One region of the uncultured Ruthenibacterium sp. genome, then DNA from elsewhere that is predicted to be linked to it. Evidence: riboswitches for the same ligand, from Rfam matches in the RefSeq annotation. Region 1 holds a riboswitch; the other holds the start of a gene.
The links. A riboswitch is a leader RNA that binds a small molecule or an ion and turns the genes downstream of it on or off. The one in region 1 is predicted to bind lysine.
Positions count from the first base shown of each region.

Region 2: another riboswitch for lysine. It lies ahead of AB5H98_RS10725 (transporter substrate-binding domain-containing protein); the one in region 1 lies ahead of AB5H98_RS10665 (APC family permease).

Region 1 covers NZ_CAUWGY010000073.1:3,621-8,553, forward strand. The annotation lists gene ppk1 (polyphosphate kinase 1) at 1-1,580, shown strand, start outside; lysine riboswitch at 1,775-1,941, shown strand; gene AB5H98_RS10665 (APC family permease) at 2,029-3,450, shown strand; gene AB5H98_RS10670 (amidohydrolase) at 3,454-4,933, shown strand, end outside.
Region 2 covers NZ_CAUWGY010000074.1:6,457-11,389, reverse strand. The annotation lists partial or broken gene AB5H98_RS10735 (MalY/PatB family protein) at 1-664, opposite strand, end outside; gene AB5H98_RS10730 (SOS response-associated peptidase family protein) at 771-1,355, shown strand; lysine riboswitch at 1,496-1,666, shown strand; gene AB5H98_RS10725 (transporter substrate-binding domain-containing protein) at 1,804-2,721, shown strand; gene AB5H98_RS10720 (amino acid ABC transporter permease) at 2,748-3,653, shown strand; gene AB5H98_RS10715 (amino acid ABC transporter ATP-binding protein) at 3,650-4,390, shown strand; gene AB5H98_RS10710 (glycosyltransferase family 2 protein) at 4,470-4,933, opposite strand, start outside.

The sequences.
Region 1 (4,933 bases):
AGACCGAAAAAAAGAAAATCGGCATTGTGCCCTGTGCCAGCGGCCTGTTCCCGCGGCTGATTCCTGTGCCGGAGCGCACCGGCTGTTACATCCTGGCCGAAGAACTGATTTTGCACTGCTTGCCGATGATGTTCCCTGGCTATAAAATCACCAGCAAGACCTTGGCACGGGTGACCCGAAACGCAGACATCGATGCGGACAACATCTACGACGAAGAGCTGAACTATCGGGATCACATGGCCGAGGTCATTAAACTGCGCCGCAAACTGTGCCCGGTGCGCATGGAGCTGAGCCGCGCCATCGACATCGAAGTGATCGAGACGCTTTGCCGGCAGTTGAAGCTGGATACAAAGCGGGTGTATGAATACGATGCGCCGCTGGATCTGTCCTTTCTGTACAGGATCCGGGACGATTTGCGCGCCCGCAGCGAATTGTTCTATGCACCCCGCCATCCGCAGGACAGCCCCGAAGTGGACCTGAAGCGCTCGGTATTGGAGCAAATCGGTGAGAAGGATATTTTGCTTCACTATCCGTATCAAAGCATTCGGCCCTTCTTGCAAATGCTGAACGAGGCTGCCCGAGACCCGCAGGTAGTATCCATCAAAATGACGCTGTATCGTCTTGCACGAGACAGTAAGGTGGTGGCAAGTCTGGAGGAAGCTGCCGAAAACGGCAAGCAGGTCGACGTGCTTGTGGAACTGAAAGCCCGGTTCGACGAGGCCAACAACATCGCCTGGAGCCGCCGGCTGGAGCGGGCAGGCTGCCACGTGATTTACGGCATCAGCGGCATGAAAGTGCACAGCAAGTTGTGCATCATCACCCGAAAAACACCGCAAGGGGTGCAGTATATCACCCAAATCGGAACCGGTAACTACAACGAGCGGACCAGCCGGCTGTACACAGACCTGTCTTTGCTCACGGCACGCCGGGAAATTGGCATGGAGGCGGCCGCTGTATTCCAGGCGCTCACCCTGGGCGAGACCGTGGACCACACCCAGCACTTGCTGGTGGCGCCCCACTGTTTGCAAAACAAACTGTTGGACATGATCGATGACGAGATCTGCAAAGCCCGTCAGGGTGGCGATGGATATCTGCGCATCAAAATCAACAGTATGAGCGACAAGACCCTCATTGATAAACTGATCGAGGCCAGCCGCGCCGGCGTGCGGGTGGACATGATCGTTCGGGGTATCTGCTGTTTGCGCGGCGGTGTGCCCGGCTGGACCGACAACATCCACATCATCAGCGTGGTGGGCCGGTACCTGGAGCACTCCCGCATTTACATTTTCGGCAGCGGCGACAATGTGCGCGTGTACATCGGCAGCGCCGACTGGATGACCCGCAACACCCTGCGCCGGGTGGAGGTGGCCACGCCCGTGTACGACGAAAAGCTGAAACAACGGCTTTTGCGCATCTTTGATGTGATGTGGCGCGACAACCGCCAGGCCCGGGATCAGCAGCCCGACGGAAGTTACGTGCGGCGCATGCCCAACGGCGAGCCGCCGTTGGCTTGTCAGGATTGGCTGTACGACGAGGCCTATCGTCTGGCCGGCCGTTCGGTAGAAAAAAGCGAAAATTGATTGAAAAGTCATTGGGGCGCTCCGGCAAAATGCGGGGCGCCTTTTTGGTACGTAGTGCGATGCAGCGTACAATTTTTTTGGTAATTTTGAATGTGTTTTGAAAAAACGGCAGCTTCCAATTTGATTTTTTTTACAAAAAAAGGAAAAAGGGGTGGACAAATCGGTTTTTGGTGTGATATAGTGAGCCAAACAAAAAAGTTGATAGAGGCGCGGTACGGAAGAGTAATCGGCGGAGGGGACACCCTGTGAAACCGATAAAAGGCCAAACCGCCGAAACGAACGGCCGGGTGCGGAAGTTCAGTTGGGCATGGGGAGAACATCTCCATGACTCCTGCCGAAAGGCAGAGGAGCTATCGGTGAAAATGGAACGCCCGTTTTTGGGATCTGTGAAGTTGCATCGATGGATGCAACTTTTTTTGTACAGATTTTGGAAAGGGGCGTTTTTTCAGTGAACGAACATCGAAGCACACACACCATCCAGGAGCTCACTTCGGAGAAAACCGAACTGCGGCGCGAAGTGGGACTGTTCGGCGGCATTTCGGTGCTGGCTGGCATCATGATCGGGTCTGGCATTTTTTACATCGGCGGCATCGTGCTGCAGCGAAGCGGCATGAGCCTGGGGCTGGCGCTGCTGGTTTGGCTGGCCGGCGGTCTCATCACGCTGATGAGCGGCATCTGCTACGCCGAATTGGGCGCTATGATGCCCAAGGCCGGCGGAAGTTACGTGTATTTGAGAGAGGCGTACGGCGAACGCGTGGCCTTTATGAGCGGATTTTCCAATTTTGTGCTGGGTTCTTCCGGCTCCAATGCCGCCTTGGCCGTGGCTTTCTCCGCCGCCATTGCCAGCATGATGCCTTCCAGCGGCTTTGCCCAGAACCAGGTGGCACAGAAAGGGCTGGCTGTGGGAATGATCCTTCTGCTGACATTGGTCAACATTTTCGGCATCAAGCTGGGAAGCGCCGTCCAGAATCTGTTCATGGTGCTCAAGATGCTGCCCATTGTGCTGATTTTGGTCTGCGGGTTTTGGATGGGCACCGAGACCCCCAGCTTATCCATCGTGCCAACCACTGCTCCCAGTCTCACGGAGATCTGCGGAATGATTGCCTTTGGTGTGGTGGCCACGATGTGGGCCTATGAGGGATGGACCAATCTCAACGGCATCGCCGAGGAGATCCGCCGCCCCAAAAAGAATCTGCCGCTGGCCATTCTCGCCTCCATCATCGGAGTCACGGTGCTGTACGTGCTGTTCAACTACGCGGTGTACCGGGTGCTGCCCTACGACACCATCGTCTCCATGATCGACAGCGGCAACTACTATCTGGGCACCGAGGCGGCCAATCGGCTGTTCGGCAGCGCCGGGGGCCTGGTCGTGGGCGCGGCCATGATTTTGGCCATTTTCAACTCCCTCAACGGCTGTGTGATGGTCTTTCCCCGCACGTACTATGCCATGGCCCGGGACGGCGCATTCTTCAAAGGCATGGCAAAGCTGCATCCTGTGTACAAGACTCCGGTCAATGCGCTGATCGTCTCGGGACTGGTGTCGGTGGCGCTGGTCTGCACGCGGAATTTGAGCCAATTGACCAGTCTGGTGGCGTTCTGCGGCATGGTTTTCAACGGTCTGACCTTCTATGCGGTGATTCGACTGCGGAAAAAATATCCGGATATGGAGCGGCCTTACAAGGTGTGGGGCTATCCTGCAATGATCGTCGTCATCTGCCTGATCATGGTGGGGCTGATGGTCAATACGTTTGTAGAGGACCCGCTCACTTCGGTGATCGGACTGGTTGTTCCGGCCGTGGGGCTGGTGCTGTATGAGCTGGTTTTCCATCGGGGGCGCAGGCCTCTGGTCAGCGCGGAAAGAGAGGTGTGAGCAATGGGTGCAATGGTGATTTACAATGCAAAGGCTTATTTGGAACGGGGCCGTTTTGCCCAGGCTCTTTTGATTCAGGACGGAATCATCCGGGCAGTGGGCAGCAACGAGGGAATCCTCGCCGCCGCGCCCGACACCGCCCAGCGCTTGGACGCGGGCGGCCGGACCATTGTGCCGGGTTTTAACGATTCCCATCAGCATCTTCAAATGGTGGGAGAGCTTTTGGGCAGCATCCAGCTTTTGGGCGCCGACAGCATCGGCGAAGTCAAGCGCCGGGTCCGGGCGTTTATCAAGGCCAACCGTCCCGCGCCTGGCACCGTGCTGCACGGCATGGGCTGGAACCAGGATTACTTTGGAGATGAACACCGGCTGCTGACCAGACGCGATTTGGACGAAGTTTGCAGCGAATATCCCCTGATTCTGGAGCGGGCCTGCGGCCACATTCTGACAGCGAACACCGCCGCCATGAAGCGGGCGGGCATCACCGAGTCCACGGCGCCTGCGGAGGGCGGTGCCATCGACCGGGACGAAAATGGTCGTCTGACCGGAATTTTCCGGGAGAACGCCTGTCAGCAGGTGCTTTGCATTCGCCCGCCGCGCACGGCCGAGACCGTAGCCGCACAACTGCGCCGGGCCATGGACCACGCGGCTGCGTGCGGCGTGACATCGGTCCAGACCATGGATTTGCGGCCCGCTGACTGGCGCATTACCCTAAAGGCTTACGAGATGGTGCAGCGCCGGCCCACGCTGCGGGTCTATCATCAGTGCAATTTCATGACCCCGGCAGAGTACCAGGCCTTCCTGGATGCGGGCTACCGCACGGGCATGGGCGACGCCTTCCACCGAATCGGTCCTTTGAAACTGTTTGTAGACGGCAGCTTGGGTGCCCGCACCGCGGTGATGCGCCAGCCCTACCGGGATGAGCCGGGCACACGGGGCATCGCCACGCTCAGTCAGGAGGAGTTCAACGAACTGGTGCAGATGGCGGTGCAAAACGGTTGCCAGGTGGTGACCCACGCCATTGGGGACGGAGCCATCGAACAGGTGCTCAACGGGTACGATGCGGTGTGCCGAAATGGAGAGAATCCTTTGCGGCTGGGTGTGGTGCACTGTCAAATCACAGACCGACCTTTGCTGGAGCGGTTTGTCAAAAACCACATTCTGGCGCTGGTGCAGCCCATCTTCCTGCATTACGACATGACCGTAGTAGAAGACCGGGTGGGCCGGGAGCTGGCCTCTACCAGCTACGCCTTCGAGACCATGCGCCGGCTGGGCATTCGCACCAGTTTCGGCACCGATTCGCCGGTGGAGGATATGAACCCCATCGACAATCTGTACTGTGCAGTGACGCGGAAAAATCTGAACGGCGGGCCCACAACAGGTTTTTATCCCCAAGAGTGTATGGACATCTGCGACGCGGTGGACGCCTACACGGCGGAGAGTGCCTATGTGAGCTTTGAAGAGAACGTCAAGGGCCGTATCC
Region 2 (4,933 bases), on a different contig from region 1:
TCAGATCAGACCAAATTTCATCCGATACAACATACACATCGTACTTCTGGAACAAGGCCATGGCACGCTCAATTTCCCAACGCTCCCAAACACGACCGCAAGGATTGTGCGGCGAACAAAAGACCGCAGCGTGAATTTTTTGCTCGCGCAATTTTTGTTCCATATCCTCGTAGTCCATCCGCCAAATGCCGTTTTCATCCTGTTTCAAAGGGCTGAGGACCATATCGTAACCGTTGTCCACGAGGCTGTGAGTAAACCCTACATAGGTGGGGCTGTGCAGCAGCACTTTGTCCCCTCGAGAGCAGAAAACGTTGAGAGCGCTCACTACGCCGCCCAGAACTCCATTTTCGTAACCGATGTGCTCGGGCCGAAGACCATGGACTCCGTTGCGAACTTCCTGCCAGTGAATAATTGCGTCATAATAGGCTTGTGTCGGGGAAAAATATCCGAAAGCAGGATGCTCTGTGCGCTCAATCACCGCTTGCTGAATGGTCGGAACTGTAGGAAAATTCATATCAGCGATCCACATGGGAATTAAAGAAAAGCCATCACGAATTTTCACATTTTTTACGCCCAGCATACCAGAAGCAAGCCCTTTGTCTAACTCCATCGCGACCGCGTCTTTTCCACGCCGGTCCATGATGGATGTAAAATCATATTTCATAGCCTTTCCTCCTATATTTTTATGGAAAAATGCCGCCGGAGCGGCCAAAACGGAACTGCTCTTTTATGATAAACCGTTTGTTTGAAAAGTGCAAGGAGAACCTTTGATGTGTAGCAGATATCAATTTGTTTTTGAGAATTTGGAGAAGTGGAACACGCTTATTTTCAAGGCTTCACAACAGCAAAATCTGGGAAAATGGACCGGTGGAGAAATTGCGCCTGGAATGGAGGCTCCGGTTTTTGTTGCCAAGGATGGACAAGTGAAAATTTGTTTCCAAAGATGGGGGATTCCCGTTTCGAGCGGCCGCATTGTAATCAACGCGCGCGCAGAAACCGTTTGTGAGCGTCCGTTGTTTAAAGACGCTGTTCTTTACCGCCGATGCGTCGTGCCCACCACAGGGTTTTATGAGTGGGACGCGAGCCGACATCGCTATCTTTTTAAAAATTCTAGTGAAAAGGAATTGTATCTGGCCGGAGTATATGATTCGAAACAGGGAAGAGACTGTTTTGTGATTTTAACAACTTCTCCCAACGATTCGGTGCGCGCCATTCATGATCGTATGCCGATGGTTTTAACGAAATTTCAGGTTCGTGCCTGGCTGAACGATGCGCAGCAAGCCATTCAACTTTTGCAGCAGGTTCCGCCAGAACTTGAAAGCATGTGCGAAGATGGTCAATTGTCTCTTTGGTAACAAATTTGAAAAAATATACAAGTTTATGTGTGGCATAGTAACTAAATCAATGTGTAGCACTTTAATCTTTTTTAGATGAATGTATAAAGATTTTGTTTTTAGTTGACAATACCACCATCACATGCTATGATACAAAAAAATCAAATGGTTGAGGCGCGGAGGACGAAGAGTAACGCATGGTTCGGCTGGCAAAAGCCGTTGCGTGAAAGGCGTCAGCCGCCGAAATGGGTCGGCTTTTTGTCAGGCTTTCCTGTTGGGCTATTGTAATAAGATGCAATAGACTGTCACATCTGTGAAGCGCTTCCATTGGTGAGAAATACGGTTTTATACTGCTTTTTTGACCATGAGGTATCTGTTCACAGATGTCTCATGGTTTTTTTGTTCGTTCAGCGCTGAATAAAGAAACATTGAGTTTGAATTTTTAAGCAAAAGAGGAGAGGGATCAATTATGAATCGCACTTTGAGAACACTTGTTGCTGGTCTTCTGACCGCGTCTATGCTCATCGCTTTGACTGCTTGTGGCTCCACTGGCAGTTCTTCCACCGCCGGAACACAGAGTACATCGGGAACATCCTCCACTTCCGCATCCGCAACTGGCACAAGCGGCCTGGAGGACGGCGTTCTGACTGTAGCCATGGAGTGTGCTTATGCTCCCTATAACTGGACTCAGTCGGACGATTCGAATGGAGCTGTCCAAATTAAAGGTTCCAGTGATTACGCCAATGGCTACGATGTTATGATGGCGAAAAAAATTGCGGATGCGCTGGGAGTAGAATTGGAAATCGTACGCTCTGATTGGGATTCTCTTGTGCCGGCGGTACAGTCTGGTACAGTGGATGCCGTCATTGCTGGCCAGTCCATGACCCAGGAGCGCAGTGAGCAGGTGGACTTTGCAGGCCCCTATTTCTATGCTTCCATTGTGTGCTTAGTCAAATCCGATAGTCCTTATGCTCAGGCCAAGGGTCTGTCCGATTTGGCGGGTGCTACTTGCACTGCTCAGATTGCGACCATTTGGTATGATACTTGCCTGCCCCAGGTTGAGGGCGTGACAATCCAGACTGCCGCAGAATCTGCCCCGGCGATGTTGATGGCGCTTGAGACCGGTACAGTGGATTTTGTGTGCACCGATATGCCTACTGCGCAAGGTGCGGTGCAGGCCTATCCGGATATGGTCTTGCTTGACTTTAGCGACAGCGACGACAACTTCGTAGTAGACGAAGGCGATATCAATATCGGCATTTCCATGAGAAAAGGAAACACAGAACTGAAAGAAGCCATCGATGGTGTGCTTGCTGACATGACTGCGGATGATTTCAATGATTTGATGGCGCAAGCCATTTCCGTACAGCCTATTTCTGAGGGCTGAGCTGGATAGAAAGGAACTGGATAGGTATGGAGAGAATGGTTCAGCTTGGCAATGACATTGTGAAGCTGTGGGATCAATACTGGCTTTCGTATTTGACAGGTATGCGTGATACCTTGCTGTTGGCTTTGGTGGCAACAGTCATTGGATGCCTGATTGGGTTATTATGTGGCATTTTAAATACGATTCCTTATGAGCCGGAGGATTCGGGGGTCAAACGCTTTGTTTTAAAATTGATTCGTGCAGTTGTGCGAGTTTATGTAGAAGTGTTTCGTGGAACACCGATGATTCTGCAAGCAGTATTTGTCTATTACGGCCTGCCCTATTTGACGAACAGCGCCATGCAGTTCAGCAGTGTGTGGGCAGCTTCTATTCTGGTCGTTTCCATTAACACCGGCGCTTACATGGCAGAATCTGTTCGCGGCGGCATCATCTCGGTGGATCCGGGCCAGACGGAAGGCGCAAAAGCCATTGGCATGAACCATTTTCAAACGATGACAAGCGTTATTCTTCCGCAGGCGTTGCGCAACATTATGCCGCAGATCGGCAACAACTTCATCATTAACGTGAAGGACACGTCTGTGATGTTTATCATCTCTTTTACCGAATTCTTTGCAGTGCATCGCGGTGTAGTAGGCGCTACGTATATGTACTTTCCGTCCGCGGCGATTGAGATGGTGGGTTATCTCGTTATGACTTTGACTGCGTCTGCGCTGCTGCGCTGGATGGAGAAGAAGATGGATGGACCGGAAAACTTTGATTTAACAGTGGCGGATCCACTTGTTCCGGGCGAAGGAATGCATCGTTACAAAAAGAACCCGAAGGAGCCTAATACCGATTATCGTATTCAGGAGCGTCAGGCAAACGTGAACGATGTATTGAACAGCGATCGGCCGGCGGACCGTTATACCCGCAAAGGAGGACGTTCCAAATGAGTCAGCCCATCATTGAAGTAAAGCATTTATCAAAAACATTCGGTACACACCAGGTACTGAAAGATGTGGATTTCACAGTGAATGAAGGAGACGTCACCTGCGTCATCGGGGCCTCTGGTTCGGGAAAATCGACGCTGTTGCGGTGCATCAACCTTTTGGAACATCCGAGCAGCGGAGAGATTCTGTTTCATGGAAAGCCCATTACCGGCAAAGAAGCGAATCCTTGTAAGTATCGTTCCCGTGTAGGAATGGTTTTTCAGAGCTTCAACCTTTTTAACAATATGACGGTTTTGGAAAACTGCATGGCAGGTACCATCAAAGTGCTGAAAAAATCTCCGGAAGAGGCGCGGCAGACGGCACTCTCCTTTTTGGAAAAGGTGGGCATGGAGCAGTACATTCGCGCAAAGCCTCGGCAGTTGTCCGGCGGTCAGAAGCAGCGTGTGGCCATTGCGCGGGCATTGGCCATGCAGCCGGAAGTATTGCTGTTTGATGAGCCGACCAGTGCATTGGACCCTCAAATGGTGGGAGAGGTTTTAAATGTAATGCGTGAGCTGGCGAAAGAGGGACTCACGATGATTGTAGTGACTCATGAAATGGCGTTTGCCAGAGATGTATCCAGCCATGTAGTGTACATGGCCGATGGTGTAATTTGTGAAGAAGGAACGCCGAATCAAATTTTTGAAACACCCCAAAATGAAAAAACAAAAGAATTTTTAGCCCGTTTTAACCGCGGATAAAAAATAGCCGGAGATTTCACTCCGGCTATTTTTATAAAAGAAAAGGGACGAGTATACTCGTCCCTTTTTGTATGATGTTTTAGCGGATTTTGGCAACATCGTCCAACGTTTTTACGCTTGTATGCGCAATGGGTCGCCATACGTTTTCCTTTTTTACAAAGCTTAGAAGCGTTAGAACCATATGACTTAATGCAAACATCCAGAAGGTTGCAATGCCCCAGCCCATACCGTGGAGAGTGTCCTTTTTTAACATAACGGTAATGGCGGCAGCGGCGGCTGTACCAATTCCGCTTAAGATCAAACCGCCTACGGTAAGAATTAAGGCCGCCACAATTCCGTTAAAGAAGATGCTTCCGATAACAAAACCCTTACCGGCCAGTAGCAAAATGGTGCCGGTCAATCCAAGGATAGCACCTGCCAATTGTGCAAAAGGCGTCAAGAAAGTCAAATACATATCAAAGCAGATGACACTGCGGCGCAAAACCATTTCCCGGAACAAGAGACTTCCATATGTCTGAAGACCTTGAAGACTTCCCGTGGTCC